Regions from separate parts of the Leucobacter faecis genome, predicted to be linked through region 2. Evidence: predicted binding sites of a transcription regulator. Region 2 holds the regulator's gene; each other region holds the start of a gene.

Region 1 (7,902 bases), on a different contig from region 2:
ACCGACGCTTGTCGGGCGGCTGTGCCCGAGCTTGTGAGCGTAGGTGCAGTGCAAACCCGCTGTATTCGCGCAAACGAACTGGCAGCTGCCGATCCCATTCAAATTGTGCCTGCGCCGGTCCATGCGCGCGAAGCGGGAGACGCTCCGCTCCTGCGGGTGTCTGGTCTATCGGCCTCCTATGGGGCGCATAGAGTGCTAAACGACATCTCGCTTGATGTTCGTCGCGGCGAGTGTGTGGCGATCGTGGGGGAGTCTGGCTCAGGCAAGAGCACACTGTCTCGGTGTTTGATTGGTTTGCATACGCAGTGGGCTGGCGCGGTTGAGCTCGACGGTGCACCGCTTGTGCAGGCCGCGGCCAAGAGGTCCCGTGAGGCGCGCCAGAGCCTGCAATACATTTTTCAGAACCCGTTTGGGTCGTTGAACCCGAGGCTCACGGTGGGAGCCTCGCTCGCGGCGCCGCTCACCCTGTTCTCGGGGTTGCGGGGCGCGGCGGCAAAAGCTCGCATCGCCGACGTTCTTGAGCGTGTAGAAATTTCGGGCCGCATGGCCAGCATGTTTCCGGCCGAGCTCTCGGGAGGCCAGCGGCAACGCGTCGCAATCGCCCGTGCGCTCCTAGCCGAGCCGACGGTGCTTATTTGTGACGAGGTGACCAGTGCGCTCGACGTTTCGGTGCAGGCTTCGGTCGTCGAACTGCTGCGTAGCCTGACCGATGACGGGTTGGGCATGATCTTTGTCACCCACAATCTGGCGGTCGTGCGCAGCATCGCGGACTCTGTAGCGGTGCTCAACCAGGGGGTCATTGTCGAGCACGGCGATGTTTCGAGCGTGATGGACGCCCCACAAGACCTCTACACGCAGGGACTGCTCGCTGACACACTCGACCTGCCCGTTGTCTGACCGGCATTTCGTGCCCCATTCTTAGGAGACTCGCGTTGAACCCTCAACTCAACACTGCGCTCGCAGGGATTACTGCACTCATCGAACATTCTGCCGCCGAGTGGAACGCGCGCGACGCTACGCTTGACCCGCAATTACCCGATCGCGACGTCAAATCGGGGGGTGAATTTCTGGTCGAATTCGATCCCCACGGCATAGCTGCGGGCGGCGTGCGCACGCGTGTGAGCGTCGACCCAGGCGCTCCTGAGGCGATCTGGGGAGCAGCTGAACGCGAGGACTTTGCGCTGCGGTGGGACGGTGAGCCGGGCCCTCTGGGGGCACTGCTCGACGCTTGGCTTACAGACGCTGCCACTGCTTCGTGGCGTACGCCAAACCCCTGGGATACCGCGCTTACACTCACCGCCCCCGCACGCGACTCCGCTCTCGCGATCCCGCTGCTTGAGCGCGGCTTCGCGCTCGTGGGCGTTGCTGGGATCCGGATCGGGGCCCGCGGTGCGAGCGAGGCTCGCGCCCGTGATGCACTCACTGCGGCGGGGCTGTGGGTGCGGCCTGCCAGCGCAGCTGATCTCGATCTACTCGCCGAGCTTGACAGTGAGCTGCTCGCGCACGATGCCCAGCACGGTTCAGTGACGGTGCGACAGGGGGCGCAGGCGGTGTTGCGCGCAATGATCGCCGAGCGTTTGGCGCAAAATCCAAGCTGGACCTGGATCGTTGAAGACGAGACGGGCGCTGCGGGGTATCTCAGTATTGAGATCGATGCACCAAGACACCGGGCAATGTGCGCAGAGGGTGGTTCTATTGCCCACCTGCAAGCCATGTATCTGCGGCCGCGTGTGCGCGGTGGTGGCCTTGGGGAGGCGCTCGTCGAGTTCGGTCACGCTCGCATCGAAGCAGTTGGCATCGAGCGGGTGCAGCTTGATTATGCCGCGCTCAATCCGAGGTCGGGGCCGTTCTGGTGCCGCATGGGGTACAGGCCGCTGTGGCACCACTGGCAGCGGCGCCCGGCGAAGATCTGACACTGCTGCACCGGACCAAAGTTTTAGAGCCTAACGAAATACCTAGAGAAAGAGGAAACATGAGTGATTACGAGCGCTTATTCGTGCGCAACATGCCACACACGAAAGATGAGTTCGAGGCTGAGGGTGATCAGGCAGGGCTGCCTGATCCCGAAAACCTTGGCCAGGGGTACTGGTTGATGAACTCTGACCTGGTGCCCGAGGCACAAGCGAACATGACCCATGTGTGGGTGCACGAAAGTGATCAAGAGACATTGTGGGTGAACCCGCACGTGCACGACTACGATGAGATTCTCATTTGGACGGGTTCAAACCCTGACGATCCGCACGATCTCGGGGCAGAGATCTACATGGACATCGACGGCGAGCGGCATGTGATCACCACGTCGGGTTCTGTCTACATTCCCGCTGGTACGGTGCACTGCCCGCTGGGCTTTACGCGTGTTGACCGCCCGTTCCGGTTCAGCGCGCTTTCGCTTGCGCCTAAGTACAAGAGCAAGGTCTAATAAGGATTGAGTTCTATACCCTGGGGTCTGCGTTTACGCGGGCCCCAGGGTTTTTCTGTGGTTGTGGTTGTGGTCGGTTATGGTTGTGGCTGTGTGTTGGGTTGTGGGCGCCCCTGCGGGCGACCAACGCGGTAGTTACTAGTTTCGACTGTTTTGATTCTTTCGAACACGTTTCTCGTATATGTGTTATGCTTGGATCATGTCCAGCAACGTTGCTGGGACAGAGGATTTGACCGTTGAAGCTGAAGCGGAGCAGCTTGTGTCAGGTCTGGCTGACCTTTCTGAGCGTATGGGTGACCGCGAGTTCGCACTCATCGCAGATGACTCCCTGCTCGCCCTCGTAACCGGGCTTGAGCAGGCGTCCCGGCAGCTCGAAGCGTTGATTGTGCGGGCCGAGGGCACGGTGGTGGAGCGTTGCGTGGGTGATACGCGTGAGACGCTTGCGGGCCGGTTGGGGTGTCGCGACGGGGTTGATGTGCTGCAGCGCATTACGCGTAGGTCTCATCGGCTGCTGCGGCAGCGTGCCCTGCTCGCGAGTGACCTACGCCCTGACCAAGGGTATTCGGGTGGTGTGATTGGGCCCGTGTTTCCGGCGATCGCGGCCGCGTTTTATGCGGGCGATGTGTCGTTTGAGACAGCGCAGATGATTGCTGACGCGCTGCGCAAGGTGCCCGGTCATGTTGATCCGGCGGAGGTGGCAGAGGCTGAGCGGTGCATTGTGAATCAAGCGGCGGGGTATCCCGAAGACCACGGCCTTGCAGGTGCTGCGGGTGATGCTGACCTTGATGCTGGCGCTGATGCTGATGCTGATGCTGATGCTGATGTTGACGCGGCCGGCGATGTTGATGCGGGTGTGGTGGCGGAGCGGTTGCCGGTGGGGCATGACACGGTGCGCGAGATTTGCGCGTATTGGGTGACGGCGCTTGATCAAGACGGGCCTGAGCCTGACGAGGAGTCGGTGCTTGCTCGTCGTTCGTTTCGGTTGGGGCGTATGTGGCGGGGCCTGGTGCCCGTGCGTGGGGCGCTCACGCCCGAGGTGGCGGCGCTGCTGGGCAACTTGATCACGGCGCTCAACTCCCCGAACACAGCAACCAACACGGCCGACCCGGCGAGCGCGGCCGACCCGGCGAGCGCGGCCGACCCGGCGAGCGCGGCCGACCCGGCGAGCGCGGCGGACCCGGCGAGCGCGGCGGACCCGGCGAGTGCGGCCGACCCGGGCAACATGACCGACTCAACCGAGTCAGCCGTGTCAACCGACAACCCGACGGGTGATCTTTCCGAGGCGTCGCGGGTGCGGTTTCGTGTCGCTGATGAACCAGACTCCGAAGATCTTGAGCCCGACTTGACGCCCCGGCCAGAGGATGCCCGGTCGCAGGGGCAGAAGATGCATGACTCGCTCATGTTGATCGCTCAGATGGCCGGGCAGGCCGCCGAGATGCCTACTCAGGGTGGGGCGCCGGTGACGGTACTCATTCAGACGACCCAGGCCGAGCTGGCGGCGAGCCTGGCCCGCGATATCGCGCGCGCCGATCAGGCTGAAGCGCAGCAGGCGGCGGGCCGCGGCGGCACGCACGCTGGTGGTGGCCGTACCAGCACGGGTGTGCAGGGCCGGCCCGAGCGGGTGGGGGCGGCGTGGCTACACGGTGCTGACGGGGTGCCGGTGCCGGTGGGGTTTGCGGCGGTGCGGCACAGCATGTGTGCGGGCGCGACGCAGCGGGTGCTGGTGGGTGAGACGGGGCGGATTGTGGGGCTTGAGAGCCCGGCCCGGTTGTTTACGGCGGTGCAGCGGCGGGCGATCACGGCGCGTGATGGGGGTTGTGTGATTCCCGGGTGCACGGTGCCGGGGGCGTGGTGTGAGGTGCATCATGTGACGGGGTGGGCGGCCGGTGGGAAGACGACGCCTGAGAATGGCGTTTTGTTGTGTTGGTGGCATCACCGCAGTGTGGAGGCGGGTGGCTGGCATGTGCGTATGGTGGCGGGGTTGCCCGAGGTGCGGGGGCCGAGGTGGTGGGATCCCGGTATGGTGTGGCGGCCGGCCAGGTCGGTGTGGGCGGTGGCGATGGAGCATGTGGCGGGGCGGGCGGTGCCGGGGCAGCAGCGCAGGCCGCGAACGGGGTAAAAGAATCCTCCTGGGACGAGTGTGTCCACAGGAGGAATACTGTGCCCCCAGAGGTTTTGGCCGCCGTTGCAGATCGCTGGAGCTAGCGGCCTTATCACTAGCCCCAGCGATCTGTCTGACGCAGATCTAGCGATCTGCGTCAGACATGATGCGCCCGTCTTCGTCAGAGCCGTAGTTTGAACTCAGTGACAGCGCGCTGAAGTTGAACGGCCGGGTCACCTTCGTGAAGCCGAGCGGGCAGTGCCGGGTGCCGGCGGGAATATAAATAGAGCCCGAGGTCGTTACAATGTGCCGAACACCCTCGATGTCGATATAGATCTCGGCACCCAGATCCTCAGGATTATCGGGGTCAGTGCCGGTCCAGATGAGAATCTCGTCGTAGTCGTGCTCGTGCACGTTGACCCAGTGGTGAGGTTCGTCGGTCTCAAAGATCCAGGTGTGGCTCATGTGAATCTTGCTCTGCGGCACCTCATCAGCGCGCATCAACCCGAGCGGGGTGCCCGTATTTGGTGGCGAAGGGAGACCCGCCGCGTCACCCTCATTGGTGAAGTCCTCGCCAATATTGGGCATCTCCTTGACAAACAGGTGGTCATATTTTCCGGTCATTTTTCCTCCATTGGATTGTCGAAACGATGTGTGTTGAGATCTGTATCCACCCTATGAACAGGGACAAATAAGAGCGATGCACCTGGCGTGGGTTAGCTGGTACTTTTAGTGGCTGTGCTCAGCAGAACCATTGTGTGCGTGCGAACGAAACTCGCGTGGAGTCACACCGGTGTGACTGCGGAAGAGCTTGCTAAAGTGCGCGGCGTCAACAAAGCCTGAGCGCGATGCGATCACCGAAATAGCGTGGTGCGCGAGTCGAACGTCTGCGAGTTCTCTCTGACATCGTTCGAGCCTACGCGCGCGAATCCACGCCGAGACGCTCACGCCTTCAGCGCGAAACAGGCTATGCAAGTGGCGCACCGAAATGTAGTGCGCTGCAGCGATCTGCGGCGGGCTGAGAGTCGGTGACGCCAGGTTTGAGTCTATGTAGTCTCGAACCTCCTGCAGCAGTCGATACTTAGGATCGAGCGCAACAGGGTCCGTGCCGAGCTGGTCGAGGCAGACCGCCTCGACCAGCCCCACGGTGGAACGCGCAATGTGCGTTCCACCGACGGCGCTCGAATGCGCAGTTGCCTGCGGGACGAGCGGTAGGTGCTGCGCGAGCAGCGCCGTGACAGGTGATGCGGGGCACAATCGAGATGCTACGAGTTGATCCATGAGTTCGAGCGGAATATCTAGTGTTTCCTTGGGTAGCATGAACACAAAGTTGCGAAACTCGGCGTCGAACTCGAGCGAGTAGGGCCTTCCAGTGTCATAGATTGCGATATCGCCCGGGCTCAGGGTGAGCTCTCGGTTATCTTGCACCAACAGGCCGCGCCCAGACAGCAGCACGCCCACCTTGTAGTACTCGCTGCGTCCGCGACTGATGAGCTGGGGCGTGCGCTCAACCTCGTGCGCACCTGCCGCAACCTCAGCGAATGCGAATCTATCTACACGGGTGCTGCATACCCGGCCTTGAAACTCGGGCGTGGGTTTGTGCCGCACCGCGAGCGGCACAAACGAATCAGAGACTGCTTCGCGAAACTCCGCGAAGCTTGTGATGTTCTGGCTGACACTGTGCGCGATGGGGGCGCCTGTCACAGTCATGATGACTCCTTATGCGTAGCTGTCCAACCTGCGGTGTGAAGAAGAAGCGTGAGAACTAAGCTGCGGCTGAACCAACTCCCTCAGGGTTCTTCGGGGGCTCGGGCACCTCGCCCGAAACGCGATCGCGCACGACATAACTGGCCGGATCATCGCTCAGCGTGGTGCCCCAGGACGCGTCGGGCGAGACCACGTCTGCGTCAAACCAGAAGGGGGCCGCTGCCGCGAGGATCTCATCGCGTGAGTGACGGGCAAGAAGATCAAACGCGCCGAGATTCTCAGCGGTTTGGGTCGGGGTGCGTGAACCAATGAGCACGTTGGAGGTGTGCTGGTTCAGTAGCGGAACAGCGATTGCGAGCTGCGCCACGGTGGCGCCCAAGCTTGTGGCGGCGTCTCGCATGGCATCTACGCTGGCGCGAATGCGCGAGTGTGTGCCGCCAATATCGCCGCCGATGATGCGTGTTGACCCGGTGTCACCGAAGATGAGGCCGCCCTCAAAGGTGTCAGATGCCTGAATGGTGAGCCCCTGGCTCTTGCAGAGCTCGAACATAGGTGCGCCCTCAGGGATCGTGCGTCGAGTGAGACCATATTTGAGCTGTGCGTAGTCAGGAGCCTGCAGCCCAATGCTGTTCGCTTCGGCCGTGGCACGCGAGATTTCTGCGGCCGACCAATTGTTGACGCACCAGCCGCGCACCCTGCCGGTGTCGATGAGCTCCTTTATCTGCTCGAGCGTGGGCAGATAGGTTTCTGGTGTTATCATCACGTCGCCGAGCACCAGGAACTCTGCGTAGTCGGTGCCGTGGCGCTGTAGAATCGCATCGAGCTGAGCCGCGAGTGGCTGCACTGGGCGCCCGAGCGTCTCAGGCAGCCAGCCCTTCGCCGCGATCTGGTATTGATCTCGTGTAAGGCTGAGCTCACGCATCGCGCGCGCCAACACGATGTCGGTATCACCGTCGCTCGGATGCTCGAGGGCATAGCCGTAAATGCCAATGTCGAAAAGCGTGGCACCCGACGAAATAGCAAGGTCTACGGTCTCGATGACCTCGGTCAGTGAGGCGCGATCCCAAGTATTCCAAGAGCCGAGCGCGAGCGTTGAAACTTCGAGACCCGAGGGGCCGCTGATTCTGGTGGGGACGTGAAAAGTCACAAATTTCTCCTATATATATCAGTGAATGAGTGCGATCTCGGGGTCAGTTTTCGACGGTGACGCCGTCGAGACGCCAGGCCGAACGCCCGTAGAGATCGGGCTGCAGGCCATCGACCTTATCTGAGAAGACCGTCACCTTCTTGGCGTAGATCGGCACAATGTATCCGCCTCGCTCGTGTTCAATCTGCTGCATCTGGGTGATGTAACCGCACTGTTCTGCTTCGTCAGCGGTGGCCGATAACTTCTTGACGAGTTCGTTGTACTCAGAGTCATCGAAATGGGTGCCGTTTTCTGAACCACCGGGGCTAAAGTGCCCTGTAGCCGTCACGAAGTACGGGCTTGAGGTGTGTCCGACGTAGAAGGGCCACTCGAGCCACTGATCGAGGAACGTGGCTACGTCGAGCTTGCGTACCGTGGTCTTGATGCCGAGCTTTGACACGTCTCCGGTGATGAGCTGCGCCATCTCTGACATGCCTGGAAGAGCTCCATCTGTAACAATTTCAAGTTCGATATCCTCGGCGCCCGCTT
Region 2 (7,902 bases):
TGTGTGGCGTGATCTTGCCAAGGTCGGGTGCAGTAAGTGTGCACGTTAGATTCACTACTAGAACTTCACTGTCCACAGAGAATAGTTTTGCCAGCCACCCGGAAAACCGAGTTCGGCGACGGCGCGACCTTTGAGCGAGCCAAATTCGTTCTCCACGAGGGATCTTACTTTGAGTCGCCAACTTGAGTTTGGTGAAGCGGTTTCTAGGAGTACCATGATCAAACAGAAGGCGCCGTAGATGCGCTCACTGTCCGTTTCAGGTAATGCCTCAAGGCCAGGGGAAGTGCGCATAAGGCCTGTGCCGACCGTCGGAAATCGTTTGTTCCATAAGCGGGCATGGTGCGCACTGGTATTTCTCACCTGTGTCAGTTGTTCGAGCCACCTGACCAGGGGGTGGTGTTTTAAAGCCTTTACTCGCTGGTTTTTAGAGAGCGTATCGAGACCGATTCGCACACCCAGCTTTTCCGCAATTTCCCATTGGTTGCGCGAATGTAGCCCTTGATAGAGGCGGGAGACGTCGGAAAAATCAAGTAATTCCATTAGCGCCCATATAGGTAGACGGCCACCGTAATGAGTGTCATGATGAGCGACAATGTCACTTCGGCCACGGGCGCGGGCAACACGCCTTGCGCCATGCTGAGCCACGCACTGTGTTGAAAGGTATGGCGAAAGGAACTCGCTTCAATATATGACATTGGATTGCTTGCGCCGAGGAGCTCGCACAGGTGTGAGCGAAGCATGATTTCAACGCGTTCTATGCCATCATGCACCAGCGTTCGTAGCTTTCGATCGAACTCGTACAGAGCAACGACATCTGCAAAGTCAGCTCCAGGAATGAAGTTCTCGTGCGTCGAGAACTTTGTATAAGGGACGCGATAGGGGTGCCAGTATGCACTCAGTCTGTAGTAGCCCACATTCGTGAGCCATTGAGACGCTAGGTCCTTATCGAGCTGCAATCCACGCTCGGCTAAGAGCGCGACTTGCTCGGAAATGCTGAGATATGGCTTCATCGATAAATCCGTTATAAAAAACGCCAGCCCACACCGAATAGTTCGGGCGGGCTGACTGTTGGTAGCGATTGTAGCAGATAGTCGGAGCATGCGTAACACTACGTGATGCGCCGTAATACTTCGTAGTTCATACAGTGACACAAACGAGCGGCCGGGGTGGCCGCGAGAATACCTTGGTCTCACCAGCGGCGCCCGAACAGGTGCGCTCTTCTCAAAGTCGAAGGAATCGCATGTCTGCAACCTCACCCCTGTCCAACGCCACGATCCTCGGGTACCCCCGCATCGGTCGGCGCCGTGAGCTCAAGCGCGCCGTCGAGTCGTTCTGGAAGGGCAACACGAGCGAAGCCGAGCTGCAGGCCACCGCCCGCGAACTGCGCGCCGTCACCCGTGAACGCCTCGCCGAGCTCGGCCTGCCCAAGACGGGCGGAGCGATCCCCGAGAGCTTCAGCTTCTACGACCAGGTACTCGACGCCACGCTCGCACTCGGTGCTATCCCCGGCCGGTTCGCGGGCGTCACCGGCAGCGACCTCGAGATCTACTTCGCGCTCGCACGCGGTGACGAGAAGCACCAGCCGCTCGAGATGACTAAGTGGTTCGACACGAACTACCACTACAGTGTGCCCGAGATCGATGAGGCGACGCCCTTCAAGGCAAACCCCGCCCAGCTTGTAGCCCAGGTCGTAGAGGCACGCGAAGCGGGCATCGACTCGCGCCCCGTCATCGTCGGCCCCGTCACCTACCTGCTGCTGGCCAAGGCCTCGGACGCAGCAAGCGCAGACTTTGCCCCCATCGATCGCCTCGATGAGGTTGTCGCGGTCTACGCCGAGCTGTTGCAGGCGCTCGCCGCAGCCGGCGCCACTTGGGTGCAGCTCGACGAGCCCGCGCTCGTGTCTGACTCTTTGTCGGTGCCGCGCGAGTTCGCCCTCGCCCTCGTCGAGCGTGCATACGCCACGCTCGGTGCGGCTACAGGCCGCCCGCAGATTCTCATCACCACCCCATACGGCGACGCTTCGGCTGCTCTGGCACGCCTGGGCAAGCTGCCGGTCGAGGCTGTGCAGACTGACCTCGTGCGCGGCACACTGCCCGCCGATGCTCTCGCCTCGGGCGAGCTGGCACAGGCGTTCGCGAACACCCAGCTGGTAGCGGGCGTCGTCGACGGCCGAAACATCTGGCGCACCGACCTGCGCCGTGCCTTCGCACAGGCAGCGCAGCTGCAGGCCGCCGGCATCAACACGGTCATCGGCACATCGAACAGCCTGCAGCACGTGCCACACGACGTCGCAGACGAGCAGCAGCTTGACGCTCAGCTGAAGAGCTGGCTGGCATTCGCAGATCAGAAGGTGCAGCAGGTAGCCACTCTCGCCGCGGGCCTCGAGAACGGTGCTGCAAGCATCGAAGCCGAGCTTGCCGACACCGAAGCGGCGCTCGCAGATCGCGCGCAGGCGGCGGGTGTGCGCGTGGACGCGATCCGGAGCCGCGTGAACGCGACAGGCACCGCAGATCGTGACCGCGTCACCGAGCAGCAGCGCCGTGACGCGCAGAAAGCCCTCGGGATTCCCGAGCTCGCGACCACCACGATCGGCTCGTTCCCGCAGACGACCGAGATTCGTAAGGCGCGCGCCGCGTTTGGCCGCGGCGAGATCGATCAGGCCGCCTACGACGGATTCTTGCGCGACGAGATCGAGCGCGTGATCCGGCTGCAGGAGGAGATTGGGCTTGACGTGCTCGTGCACGGCGAGGCAGAGCGCAACGACATGGTGCAGTACTTCGCTGAGCTGCTCGACGGCTTCGCGGTCACCGAGAACGGCTGGGTGCAGTCATACGGCACGCGCGCCACGCGCCCGTCGATCCTGTGGGGCGACGTGTCTAGGCCCGCGCCGATGACCGTCGCATGGTCGGCGTACGCCCAGTCGCTCACCCCGCGCCCCGTGAAGGGCATGCTGACGGGCCCGGTCACGATTCTCGCATGGTCGTTTGTGCGCGATGACCAGCCGCTCGCTGATACCGCCAACCAGGTGGCGCTCGCGCTGCGCGACGAGATCGACGACCTTGTCGAGGCTGGCATTCACATCGTGCAGGTCGACGAGCCGGCGCTGCGGGAGCTGCTGCCGCTCGACGCGAGCCGCCAGGCCGACTACCTCGACTGGTCGGTGGGCGCGTTCCGTCTCGCGACCGGAGGTGGAGCGGCTGAGGTGCAGATCCACACGCACCTGTGCTACTCAGAGTTCGGCGAGATCATTGGCGCCGTCGATGGTCTCGACGCCGACGTGACGAGCATCGAAGCGGCGCGCAGCCGCATGGATGTCGTCGAGCCGCTGGGTGACCACGGCTACTCACGGGGCATTGGCCCGGGCGTCTACGATATCCACTCACCCCGCGTTCCCAGCACTGAGGAGCAGGCCGAGCTGATTCGCATCGCCGCGGCCCGCATTCCGGGCGAGCAGCTGTGGGTCAACCCCGACTGCGGGCTCAAGACGCGCGGCTACGAAGAGACCATTGCGAGCCTCACGAACCTGGTGCGCGCGGCGCGCGAGGTGCGAGAGGCCGTGCCCTCGGGCGTCGCGTGAACACGCAGCATGTGAGCGCGCACGACGCGCGCACCGCGGCGGGGGAGCATGCCCCCGCCGCGTGGCCCGCGGGCGAACTGCCGACGGAGCCCGTGGGCTCGCTCCCGCGGCCCGCGCGGCTGCAGCGCACAGTGCTTGACGCGGAGCTCGGGCTCGTGTCGGCGAGCGAGCTAGCCGAAGCGCAAGACTGCGCGGTGCGCGAGACGATCGCGGGCCTTGAAGCGACCGGATCGCCCATCGTTACCGACGGCGAACAGCGCAGGCAGAGCTTTTCGAGTTACCCGCTCGGGCCCGATCCCGAGCGTAGCGCGCCGGGCGAAGACCCGGTGTTTGCCGTCTTCGCCGACGGCCATCACCGGGTCGTGCCGAGGCTCGCGCGCGCACCGTTTGAGTTTCGTGGGTGGGCCGCCGACGACGTCAAGGCTGCCCGCTCGCTCACCACGCTGCCGCTGAAGCAAGCGGTTGTTTCGCCGTCGATGCTGTCGCTCATGTGGACTGACGACCTGGCCGGTTCATACACGCGCGCCGAATTTCTCGACCATGTTGTGGCGGGCTGCGCAGAAGACATTCGCCGCTCGTTTGCGGCCGGGGCCGCGCGCGTCACGATCGACTTCACCGAGGGGCGGCTTGCTCTGCGCCGTGACCTGCGCGCGCCCTGGGCGGGGCCCGCCGCGCTCAGCGGGTTTATCGAGCTGATGAACCGCGTGCTCGATTTGGTGCCTGCGCCCCTGCGCCAGGCGGTCGGTGTGCACACCTGCCCCGGCAACGATCACGACAGCGCGCACAGCGCCGACGTCGACTATGCCGAACTGATTCCCGAGCTGTTTCAGATCGAAGCTGGCTACTTTCTGGTGCAGGCCGCGGGTGAGTCTGATCCGGATCGAGTGGCCCGGCTCGTAGGCCGTCAGCTGCGCGACCTTGCTGCGGCCGGCGGGCGCACGCCGCGGGTACTCTTTGGTGTCACCGACCCCACGAACCCGAAGCTCGAAACTGATCGCGAAATTGCCGAACAGCTCGTGCGTGCGGCCCGATTCGTGCCCCCTGCACAGTTGGGTTCAACCGACGACTGCGGGTTCTCGCCGTACTTGATTGACGAGAAGCCCCGACACGGTTCACCCGACTTTGCGCGTGACGTCGCCTTTGCCAAGATTGCCGCGCGTGTGCGGGGCACAACGATTGCGAGTGCCGAACTCGCTGGACGCCCCGAGGAGGTGCTCGTATGAGCTCATCTGATACTCGCGCATCGGGTGACCTGCTGCTCACCGGCAGCGCGCCGACCAAGCCACGGTTTTCGTTTGAGGTGTTTCCGGCTCGCAGTGGTGCCGCGGCGCTTGCGCTCGGAAACGCGGTGCAGCATTTGGCCGCGGCGGGGCCCGACTTCATCTCGGTGACGTACGGTGCGAACGGGTCGCACCGAGGTGCTTCACTCGACCTGGTGAAGTATCTGCGTGATCACACGAATGCCCTACCGCTCGCACACCTCACGACGGTGGGCGAGACGCGCGAGGCCATTCTTGAAGCGATTCACGGCATCATGGACGCTGGCGTGCACGACTTTCTCGCGCTGCGGGGAGACCCACCGCGCGGGTCTAGCGAGTCTGATGCGGCCGTGGCCGGTTCGCTCAGCTCGCTCGAGCTCGTTGAACTGGTGGCACAGGCGAGGGCCGAGCGCCCGCCGTTCACGAGTGTGGGGCGCACGTGCGTCGCGGCCTACCCCAACGGGCATGCGCTGTCGCGTTCTCGCGCCGAGGACGTTGACTGGCTCGTGGCGAAGCAGGAAGCAGGCGCACAGTTTGCGATCACGCAACTGTTCTTTTACGCCGACGAATACCTCGCGTTCGTGGCCGATGCCCAGCGCGCAGGGCTTACGATTCCGGTGTTGCCGGGCCTCATGCCGGTGGCGACAGCGGCACAGCTGCGCAAGGTCGCCGAGCTGGCGGGCCGCCCGGCGCCCTCAGAGCTGATGCGCGCAATCGAAGAAGCTGGCGGTTATGCACCAGAGCTCGGGGTTGAGCACACCATCGAGCTGTCTCGCGAGTTGCTTGACGGCGGGGCGCCCTCCCTGCATCTCTACACGTTCAACCGTCACGAGCGTGTGCTCGCGGTGCTGCGAGAGCTTGACCTGCTATCGCCCGCGCTGGTCTAGCGGGGGCCGAGGAGTGGTCGCGGGCTGCTAGATCGAGCGCAGCACCGCGACCACTTTGCCGAGGACCTCGGCGTGGTCACCCAGGATCGGCTCGAACGCGCTATTGCGGGGCAAAAGCCAAGTGTGGCCGTCGCGACGTCGAAACACTTTGACGGTCGCTTCGCCGTCGATCATGGCGGCTACGATATCGCCGCTGGTCGCTTCGCGTTGCTGACGAACGACAACGAAGTCTCCGTCACAAATCGCGGCGTCAACCATCGAATCGCCCACCACCTTGAGCATGAATACCGTGCCGTTGCCTACGAGCTGCCGGGGCAGCGGCATGATCTCTTCCACCTGCTGGTCAGCAGTGATCGGTACGCCGGCCGCAATCTGCCCGACGAGTGGCACGAAGGCAGTCTCTTCAGCTGACACGGGAGTGTCGACCGGGGGCTCGTCCACGGTGGGGCTCACGAGAATTTCGAGCGCGCGCGGGCGGTGGGGGTCCCGCCGAATGCAGCCCGCCAACTCGAGTCGGTTGAGCTGGTGGGTGACGCTCGAAAGTGACGAAAGCCCCACGGCGTCGCCGATCTCTCGCATGCTCGGTGGATACCCGCGCGTGGTTACCGAACTGACAATGTACTCGAGAATAACGCGCTGTTTCGCGGTCAGCCGGTCTAAGCGCTCTAACCGTTCTGCATTGGTGACCATGATGTCGACTCCTCGTTGCTGTGCTTCGCGGCAGGCGGGCTGTCGACGTCAGTGTCGGAGGTGCCTGCTTGAGTGCTCTCGTTGGTTCGAAAGCTTACCCGGCTTTGGTGCGACCCGCCAAACAAGTGTTCGAGAATTCCGTGCGCAAGTTTGGTGAAGATCGAACGAAGGGGTTGCGGTTTCGATATATCGAAGTTATATTCGAAAGCGATGTTCGCCCGTGTGGTGAACGCTCGATTGAAGGGAAATGACAATGAGTGCAGCAGTGACGCAGGTACCCATCATTCAGAGGGCACAAGCGGGCGCAGTCGCGCCCGCGGCGCGAGTGGCGCCCGTGCGTATTCGACTCACACGCCGGGGCCGCGTCGTCTTTGGCGGACTTGCAGCGTGTGCGGTGGCGGCATCGTTTGCCCTGGTGGCGACTCTTGGTGCACCGCAAGCTGTGGCGTCTGGGGAACCCAGTGGTGCTGAGTTTGGGTACATTGTGGCGGCGCCGGGAGCTTCGCTGTGGCAGCTGGCAACCGAGCTCGACCCGGCGATGGATCCCCGCGAGTTGGTGGCAGAGATCATTCAGCTCAACCAGCTACGCGGCGCCGACATCGCGGCGGGTCAGCCCATTGCGGTGCCGCTGCGCTATGGCGACAGCGGTTCGGTGATGGCCGCTGAGGAACTGGGGCTGTAGCCTGGCGTAGCATCTGGCGGGCAGCGCTGCTCGCCCTCTATAGACTGGCTGCGTGACCAGTTTGAGTGATCTTCCCCTCCGTGCCAATCTCGTGGGTAAGCGGCCCTATGGCGCTCCGCAAGACCCGGTTCCCGTGAGCTTGAATGTGAATGAGAACACGCACCCCATTCCCGACGAGGTTGTCGCAGACATCACCGCGGCGCTCGAAGTTGCCGTGCGCACGGCAAACCGGTACCCGGATCGCGAGTTCGACGGCCTGCGAGTAGCGCTAGCCGGCTACCTGGGGCATGGCCTCACAGCAGAGCAGCTGTGGGCCGCGAATGGTTCCAACGAGGTGCTGCAGCAGGTGCTGCAGGCCTTCGGTGGGCCCGGCCGCACCCTACTGAGCTTCACCCCAACCTATTCGATGTACCCGCTGCTGGCCGATGGCACTGACACTGGCTGGATCGCGGTGCCGCGGCCCGAGGGGTACCGACTGGCAGCCGATGATGTACGTGCGGCGCTCACCGAGCACCAGCCCAGCATCGCGATTCTGTGCGGCCCCAACAACCCGACAGGAACACCGCTCGACCGCGACGTGATTCTCGCCGCGTATGACGCGTTCGACGGGATACTGATTGTCGATGAGGCATACTTTGAGTTCGACGGCGAACGAGAGAGCGCCGTCACGCTCCTTGAGGGGCGCCCGCGGCTCTTGGTATCGCGCACGATGAGTAAGGCGTTTGCATTTGCGGGGGTGCGTCTTGGTTACCTAGCCGCAGACCCCGCCGTCATCGATGCCTTGCGCCTCGTGCGCCTGCCCTACCA
Region 3 (7,902 bases), on a different contig from region 2:
AACGTGAGGCCACGGCCCGCGGGGGCCGACTGGTCTTCGCGGATCCGGCCCACGAACGAGGGATCCTGGCCTGCAGCCTCAAGCGGCGTCGGCACATCGCTCAGTTCGACGCCGGGGGCGCTGGCGAGCACCTCACGTGCGCGGTCGGCCGAGATCGGGTTCGCGAACTCGGCGTTGATCGACAGGGAGTGGCCGGTGAAGACGGGCACGCGCACGCAGGTGCCCGAGACGAGCAGCTCTGGGAGCTCGAGAATCTTGCGGCTTTCGTTGCGCAGCTTCTTCTCTTCGTCGGTTTCGCCCTCGCCGTCCTCAACGATTGAGCCGGCGAGCGGCAGCACGTCGAATGCGATGGTCTTCGTGTAGACCTGGGGGGCCGGAAAGTTGACGGCGCGACCGTCGTGCACGAGCCCCTCGATGCCGCCCGCTTCGACCGCCGCGACAGCCTGGCCCGCGAGCTCACGAGCGCCAGCGAGGCCCGATCCCGAAACCGCCTGGAACGTCGTCACGATGAGTCGTTCGAGGCCTGCCTCGGCGTCGAGCGCCTTCATGACCGGCATCGCGGCCATGGTCGTGCAGTTGGGGTTCGCGATGATGCCCTTAACGGCCTCATCGATCGCGTGCGGGTTCACCTCGCTGACGACGAGCGGCACCTCGGGGTCGAGTCGCCACGCGCTCGAGTTGTCGATCACCGTAGCTCCCGCAGCGGCGAATGCCTCAGCGTACTCACGCGACGCCGCGCCACCCGCCGAGAACAGCACGATGTCGAGGCCTGACTTGTCGGCCGTCGCGATGTCTTCGACCGTGACCTGCCGGTCACCGAACGCGAGCGTCGTACCGGCGGAGCGAGCGCTCGCGAAGAACCGAATCGAGGCGACGGGAAATTCGCGCTCGAGAAGCAGCTGGCGCATCACCGCGCCGACCTGGCCGGTGGCACCGGCGATACCGATTGAAAGACCCTGCTGTGCAGCCATGTGGGGCTCCTGTTCCGTTGACTTGTACATACGCGCAAGCGCGCGGCACGTCTAGCGCACCGCGCGCTCACACTGAACGTGTTGTGTGTTTAGTTGGTGCTAGCGGCCGGTGCCCGCGTACACGGTGGCGTCGTGGTCGGAGTCGAGCCCAAACGCGGTGTGCAGCACCTGCACTGCCTTGTCCATCACGTCGGCGCGCGTCACGACCGAGATGCGAATCTCTGAGGTCGAGATCATCTCGATGTTGATGCCCGCTTCGTACAGGGTGCGAAACAACTTGGCCGAAACACCCGAGTTGGTGCGCATGCCAGCGCCCACAACCGCGACCTTGGCGATCTGGTCGTCGTACTGCAGCGCCTCGAACTCGAGCGCCTCACGCTCTGCTTCGAGCGCATCGATCACGCGCTTGCCGTCGCCGACGGGCAGCGTGAACGAAATGTCGGTGAGGTTCGTGTCGGCGGCTGACACGTTCTGCACGATCATGTCGATGTTCGCCTTCGTCTTAGCGACGATGTCGAAGATCTGCGCGGCCTTGCCTGGAATATCTGGCACCCCGCCGACGGTAATTTTCGCTTCGCTCTTCTCAGCGGCGATACCAGTGATGATCGGATCTTCCACCTGATCTCCCTTCGGGTGCCCCTTTGCGGGGTCGTAAACGATTGTTCCCTCTTCGCCTGAAAACGACGAGCGTACGTGCAGCACGACGCCGTGGCGACGCGCGTATTCAACAGCGCGCAGGTGCAAAATCTTGGCGCCCGAGGCCGCGAGCTCGAGCATCTCTTCGGCCGAGATCACATCGATCTTGCGGGCTTTAGGTACGACGCGGGGGTCGGTCGTATAGATGCCGTCGACGTCGGTGTAGATCTCGCACACGTCGGCGCCGAGTGCTGCAGCGAGGGCAACCGCGGTCGTGTCTGAGCCGCCGCGTCCGAGCGTCGTGATGTCGCGCGAATCTCGGTTGAAGCCCTGAAAGCCCGCAACGATCGCGACAGCGCCCTGATCGAGCGCCTCTCGCACACGGTCGGGCGTGACGTCGACGATCTTGGCCGCACCGTGCTCGGCCGTCGTAATCATGCCAGCCTGGCTGCCCGTGAACGACAGCGCCTCAATGCCCATACCCTTGATGGTCATCGCGAGCAGCGCCATCGAAATACGCTCGCCTGCGGTGAGCAGCATGTCAAGCTCACGCGGGGCGGGAATGGGTGTGCACTCGGCCGCCAGATCCATCAGCTCGTCGGTGGTGTCGCCCATGGCACTCACTGCGACGACGACATCGTTGCCCGCACGGCGGGTTTCTACGATGCGCTTCGCCACGCGCTTAATGCTCTCGGCGTCAGCAACTGACGAACCCCCGAACTTCTGCACAATCAAAGCCACGCGGGTTCCTCCTCAAATTTCTACGCCAGCGTCTAGTCTAGCGAACCTGCTCGACTGGTTCGTACATATCGCCTCGCCTGCCGGGCCGAGCCGTCACACCGCGTCACATTATCCGCGTCACATAAACCGCGTCAGATAAACCGCGTCACATAATCTGGCCCGCAGCGCTGTACACGGCGGTAAGCCAGATACCTCCGAGTGCTACCGCCGCCATCGCGAGAAAGAACACTGCCATCCAGATCAAGCGGCGGCGCCCCCGCTTAGTCACGATGCGCACGATCACCATCGCTAAGAAGAGCATGAGCACGGTCGCCGCGGTGCTCCATCCGACGGTCGCGGCGCCACCCACGGTCGTGAGCGCGATCGCCACCAGCGTGCCGATCGTGATGATCGCAAACAGCGAGCCCATCACGAGCCAGACTGCTCCTGTCGAGGTCTGCAGCGCGGGCTGATTGCCCATGCGCATCGGATCTTGCGCAGGGTCATAACGCCCGCGGGTCGCGCCGGGCTCGTTTGCATGATCCGGATCATTGGGTTGCGGCCCTTTGGAGTCCCGCTGCTGCATGTCACGCCTCCTCACTGTTGTCATCTAGTTTCGATGAGGCTGACCCGTTTGGGGAGGGCCTGGAGTCACCCGACCCTGGGTACTAAAATAAGCAATCTGGCACGCTTTCTCACGTCATCCTGTGGGAGCTGGGCTCCTATGTCATCCTGCGGGAGCTGGGCTCCTACGTCATCCTGCGGGAGCTACCCACCTAGGTCCTCCTGCGGGAGCTGGGCTCCTACGTCATGCTGCGGGAGCTACCCACCTATGTCATCCTGAGGGAGTTGGTCTCCCACGTCATCCTGCGGGAGCTTGCGACTCGCAGGATCCAGACGCTGTATCCGTGTGACGACATTCGGGTTCAACCCTGCTCGCGGTTACACGTAACCGTTGGCTGCCGCGTAAGCCCGCTGCTCGGCGGGCTTGAAGCGCCTGGATCTCGGGGCACCAGCTCGCATCGCGTAGGTGACGGGAAGTGGTGTCGTGAGCTCGCGCGGTGTGAGTTCGAAGGTCGGGGTGGTTTCTCGTACCGAGGGTGTTGTTCCGAGACCAGAAGGTCGCGTCGTAGCTTGGTCTGCCTGCCCGGTCGGTGGGGCTGGTTCACCGAGAGGAATGGGCGCAGTTGTCCCCTCAGGTCCGGGTGGTGGATGGAGCACGAAGGGGCCGCGCCCGTCGCGGGTGATCTTCCATCCGTAGTTGTGGAGCTGCAAATGGTGGGTGGCGCACAGAGCGATCCCTCGATCGATGTCGGTGCGGCCCTGGTCGGAATGCCAGTGGTCAATATGGTGCGCTTCGCAGTAAGAAGAGGGTCGATCACAGCCCGGCCAGCGACACCCGCCATCACGGGTGGCGAGGGCGATGCGTTGGGCCCCGTTGTAGAGCCGTTGTTCGCGCCCCACGTCGAGGGGGTTGTAGTCTTCGTCGACGGTGACGTATACGACGCCGGCGTTGCAGCGCTGCTTGGCGACGACCGCGTCGGAAGTGATGGTGAGGCCGTCCTCGTACCAGGCGACCACCCCGACCGGGTCCGCGGGAGCCGCTGGTGTTGTGGTCGTGGCGCCCGTTGCAGCGGTTTCGGCGTGAGCGTCGCCCTGCGCGCCCGGCGTCTGTGAGCCCGGCGACTGTGGGCCCGGTGCCTGTGGGCCCGGCGACTGCGTATCCGGCGTCTGCGTGCCTGTAGCTTGCTGCGCCTCGGGGGTGGTGCCGCGGGCTGCCTGCCTGGCGGTCTTCTTCCCGGCCTTGGCGGCCTTGGTGGCTTTCGCGGCTGCCTCGGCGGCGCGGGCTTCGGCCTGTTCGGCGAGGTATGCTTCACGGTTCACGACCTGCACCACCCGCACGCCCACCTGCCTCGTACCGAACACGGTCTGCTGGTCGGCGACCGCGCCCGACTGGAGCAGATCGATGAGCAGGTCGTGCGAGATCTGGTGGTGGCTGCGCTCGTCTTGCGCGAGTTCGTCACCCGCGGCCTGCTCTGCCGGGTCGATGAAGCGGGGCCCGCCGCGGCGGGGGCGCAGCGCGCTCGCAAAGATCGTCTGAATCCACGCCCCCGCGTCATCGTCACAGGTGAGGCGGGCATGGAACTGCCCATTCGGGTCCGTCCACCACCGAAACGAACGCGCCTCATACCGCTCGTTACGCCGCAGCGTCGCCCCCTCCGGGTCGAGGAGATCACGAATCGCTCGTGCCTGGCGGCGCAGCTCTTCCACCCGAGTGTGCTGGGCCGCCTCGATCAGGTCGAGCCCGGCCTGCCACCACAGCACCAGCAGGGCTGCTTCACACCGGCCCGCGCACGCGTCTGCTTCACCATCTGCGGCTGCGGCTGCGTTTGCCGCTGCCGCTGCCTCTGTGTCAATAGCGGTAACGGTCCCAGCGATCGCCGCGGAATCCGCGGCCGTGGTGGGGGCGGTGTTAGTGGCGTCTCCGGTGGCGGAGAGCGTTGCAGGGTCCTGCTGATACTGGGGAGTGTGGAGGGCCGCGTAGGCTGCCGTGTGGAACGCACACGCCGGCATTACCTGGGTATTGCTGTTTGCCGCGGCACCAGGCGTTGCGGCGCCAGTCGCAGCACCCGCAGTAGTATCTACGGTTTGTGCGTCTCGTGCGGGAGCACACGGCGGCACGCCGAGGCCCTGCCTGATCGCATCGTTTTGCGGGTCGGTGAGCCGGTCACGCGACACGGCCCGGTCGAGCACCGTGTGCCACGGCACCGCCAACACCAGCATGGCCTCCGCCGCAGCAGCCTCAGCCGCCGCAGCTTCAGCGTCCATACCGGCAGCGCTGTCACCGCCAGCACCGTCATCACTGCTTTCACCGCCATCGATGTCTCCACCGCTGTCGCTGGCTTCGCGTGCGAGCCTCGCCAACGCTTCACGCTGCTCACGCGCCTCACGCTCCGCCGTCTCGCCAGCGAGCATGCTCTGGCCCACCCGCACCTTGCGAGACGCTTCACCCCACGAACTCCCCGTGAGGTGCTGCATCATCTCAACACCCGTTTTGAAACCACTCGCCTGCGCCACCCCGGGCTGCCCGGCACGTTTAGCCGACCGAGTTCCCACCACCCCAGCGCTCAGTACCTCCAGCTCAGAACACTTGCGCATCACCTGAGCCACGATCTTCGCGAAATCACTCGCCCCCTCGTCGGTGAGCGCGTTCACGACCGTACGCGCGTCAGCGCCGGGGCAGTCGGCCGGAAACAAGGACTGCACGTGCGCCATAAGCTGCACGATCTCGTCACACTTCGCCTGCATCCCCAACCCGCCAGTGGCATCCGCCGTGGCGCCCGCTGCAGTATCCGCCACAGGGGGCACTGCCGACTCATCAGTCACCCCCGCAACAGCGCTCATGCCTGAAACACCGGCCGCGGCCGCGTCGTTCAAGCCCGCATCAGCGCTCATGCCTGAAACACCGGCCGCGGCCGCGTCGTTCAAGCCCGCATCAGCACCCTCGCTCGCAGCCTCAGTGAAGAGGCCCGCGAGGGGTTCTTCGTGCTGTGGTGAGGGTTTGGCTTCCATACCCTATTATCTCACGAATCGTAGGTTTATTCGAGTGAAGTTATCCACAGATTTGGCGTAATCACGCCAATTTTCGGTCGAAACAGGGGGCTGTGGACGACTCGATTAGGCACTGCTTGAACAGTGCGAGTGGAGTCGTTGGGTGTGGGTCGATGTGTAGATCGGTGTTGTAGGCGGTTGTTGTGCGTCGGCATGAATTCCGCGGCTCGCGGCGTTGTGAACACCTTCACGGACGGCACGAAGCACCGACGCTTTCTGAGTCCTACGTGCACTCAGATGGGACAGGAGGGATGACGACGAAAGGATCGCAGGAGCTTACGATGCTCGCAGCGTAACGGACAGTGGAGATCCCTAATCGACCTTGCGGCGGCCCTCGAATGCGCGGCCCAGTGTCACTTCGTCAGCGAACTCGAGGTCCCCGCCCACTGGCAGGCCTGAGGCCAGCCGAGACACCGGCACCTCGATCGCAGTCAGCAGTCGCGACAGGTAGGCGGCGGTCGCTTCGCCCTCGAGGTTCGGGTCGGTCGCGATAATCACTTCTTTGATGTCGGCGTCACCGATCCGGCGCATGAGAGCGGGGATCGAAAGATCATCGGGGCCGATCCCGTCGATGGGGCTAATAGCCCCGCCGAGCACGTGGTAAAGCCCGCGAAATTGCCTGGTGCGTTCGATGGCGACGACATCCTTCGACTCCTCGACGACGCAAATGAGCGTTTGATCGCGCCGCGGGTCGCTGCAGATTGAGCAGCGCTCGCTTTCGGTAATGTTGCCGCACACCTCGCAGAAGCGCACGCGCTCGCGCACCTCGGTGAGTAGCTCGGCGAGGCGTGAGACGTCAAAGTTCTGCGTCTGCAGAATGTGAAATGCAATGCGCTGGGCCGATTTCGGCCCGATACCGGGGAGCCTGCCGAATTCGTCGATCAGGTCTTGCACAATGCCGTCGTACACGGGCATCCCTTCGCTAAGTGGTGTGGTGAGGTACGCGCGCCGCTAGTCTTGCGGTCGCGGCTGCGCGAGCGGCAGCTCCTCGACGAACCGCGCGCCCAACGTCTCGCGCACGACGGCTTCACCGTAGCGCGTGAATGTCGGGGCCGCTGCGCGCTTGGCGCTTGGCGGTGCTGTTGTTTGAGCTGCGGGTTCGGCTGCCGGGGTTTCAGCGGGCATGGGCGCAGACTCAGGTGCTGACACGGGCGTTTCGTCGACGGCTGGAGTAGCAGCAGCAGGTGCAGGTGCAGGTGCAGGTGCAGGTACAGGTACAGGTACAGGTACAGGTGCAGTCTGTGACGCGTACGGATCGTCGTAGTCGTCGAAGCTTGGCTCCCCCGCATACGGATCGTTCGCATACGGATCGTCACCATAGCTCTGGGGCGTCGGCGTCGCAGCGGGCGCTGAGGGCACCTCGACTGCGGCTGCCATCGGCTCTTCTGCGGGCGCCTCAACGAATGACTCAGGTACTGAAACTGGATCAGATACCGATGTTGCCGCAGGTGCAGGTGCAGGTGCAGGCGCAGGCGCAGGCGCAGGCGCAGGCGCAGGCGCAGGTACTGCAGTCGGTTCCGCGCTCGCGGGCGCTTCAAAAGCAGGCGCCGCCGGAGCTGTCGGAGTCGCCGGAGCCGCCAGAGCCGTCGGAGCCGTCGGAGCTGTCGGAGCCGCCGGAGCCGAAGTGGCGTCTACAGGCATCGACCCTGGCTGCTGTGGTTGAGCTTGCCGAGCATCCTGCGAGGGAGCCTGAGACTGAGACTGAGACTGAGACTGCCGCGGCTGTTCCGCGGTCTGCACGGGCTCTTGAACCTCGGGCTTCAGTTCGGCCCAGGCTGGAGCAGCCATCGCTGGCCCCAGTGCGCTCAGGCGGGCAGCAGCTCGCGCGACGGGGTCGTCATGCGCGGCCGCTGTCGCTGCGCCCCGTGCCGCATGCTGATTCGTCGCGAGAGCGCTGGTCTGGCCCTGGCCCCGGTCCTGGCCCTGGCCCTGGCCCTGGCCCTGGCCCTGAGCCTGAGTCGGG

What was found. Region 2 encodes LexA, which represses DNA repair genes until DNA is damaged. Its sites were predicted from a motif close to TCGAACANNTGTTCGA; they were not measured.
Region 1: a site for LexA is predicted at 2,595-2,610, ahead of ACXR2T_RS01515 (HNH endonuclease signature motif containing protein). Genes of this name have one in related genera too.
Region 3: a site for LexA is predicted at 5,919-5,934, ahead of ACXR2T_RS08210 (HNH endonuclease signature motif containing protein). Genes of this name have one in related genera too.

What each region holds. Positions count from the first base shown of each region.
Region 1 is NZ_JBTJEP020000001.1:334,401-342,302, forward strand. Features, by position in the region: gene ACXR2T_RS01500 (ABC transporter ATP-binding protein) at 1-897, shown strand, start outside; gene ACXR2T_RS01505 (GNAT family N-acetyltransferase) at 933-1,913, shown strand; gene ACXR2T_RS01510 (hypothetical protein) at 1,973-2,419, shown strand; gene ACXR2T_RS01515 (HNH endonuclease signature motif containing protein) at 2,619-4,538, shown strand; gene ACXR2T_RS01520 (hypothetical protein) at 4,665-5,144, opposite strand; gene ACXR2T_RS01525 (AraC-like ligand-binding domain-containing protein) at 5,250-6,230, opposite strand; gene ACXR2T_RS01530 (aldo/keto reductase) at 6,286-7,374, opposite strand; gene ACXR2T_RS01535 (ABC transporter substrate-binding protein) at 7,418-7,902, opposite strand, start outside.
Region 2 is NZ_JBTJEP020000002.1:154,702-162,603, reverse strand. Features, by position in the region: gene ACXR2T_RS02470 (Abi family protein) at 58-645, opposite strand; gene ACXR2T_RS02465 (Abi family protein) at 540-1,010, opposite strand; gene metE (5-methyltetrahydropteroyltriglutamate--homocysteine S-methyltransferase) at 1,241-3,577, shown strand; gene ACXR2T_RS02455 (uroporphyrinogen decarboxylase/cobalamine-independent methonine synthase family protein) at 3,574-4,800, shown strand; gene ACXR2T_RS02450 (methylenetetrahydrofolate reductase) at 4,797-5,723, shown strand; gene lexA (transcriptional repressor LexA) at 5,751-6,413, opposite strand; gene ACXR2T_RS02440 (hypothetical protein) at 6,667-7,095, shown strand; gene ACXR2T_RS02435 (histidinol-phosphate transaminase) at 7,148-7,902, shown strand, end outside.
Region 3 is NZ_JBTJEP020000008.1:51,187-59,088, reverse strand. Features, by position in the region: gene ACXR2T_RS08225 (aspartate-semialdehyde dehydrogenase) at 1-971, opposite strand, end outside; gene ACXR2T_RS08220 (aspartate kinase) at 1,071-2,348, opposite strand; gene ACXR2T_RS08215 (MFS transporter) at 2,494-2,913, opposite strand; gene ACXR2T_RS08210 (HNH endonuclease signature motif containing protein) at 3,270-5,900, opposite strand; gene recR (recombination mediator RecR) at 6,252-6,848, opposite strand; partial or broken gene ACXR2T_RS08200 (hypothetical protein) at 6,891-7,902, opposite strand, start outside.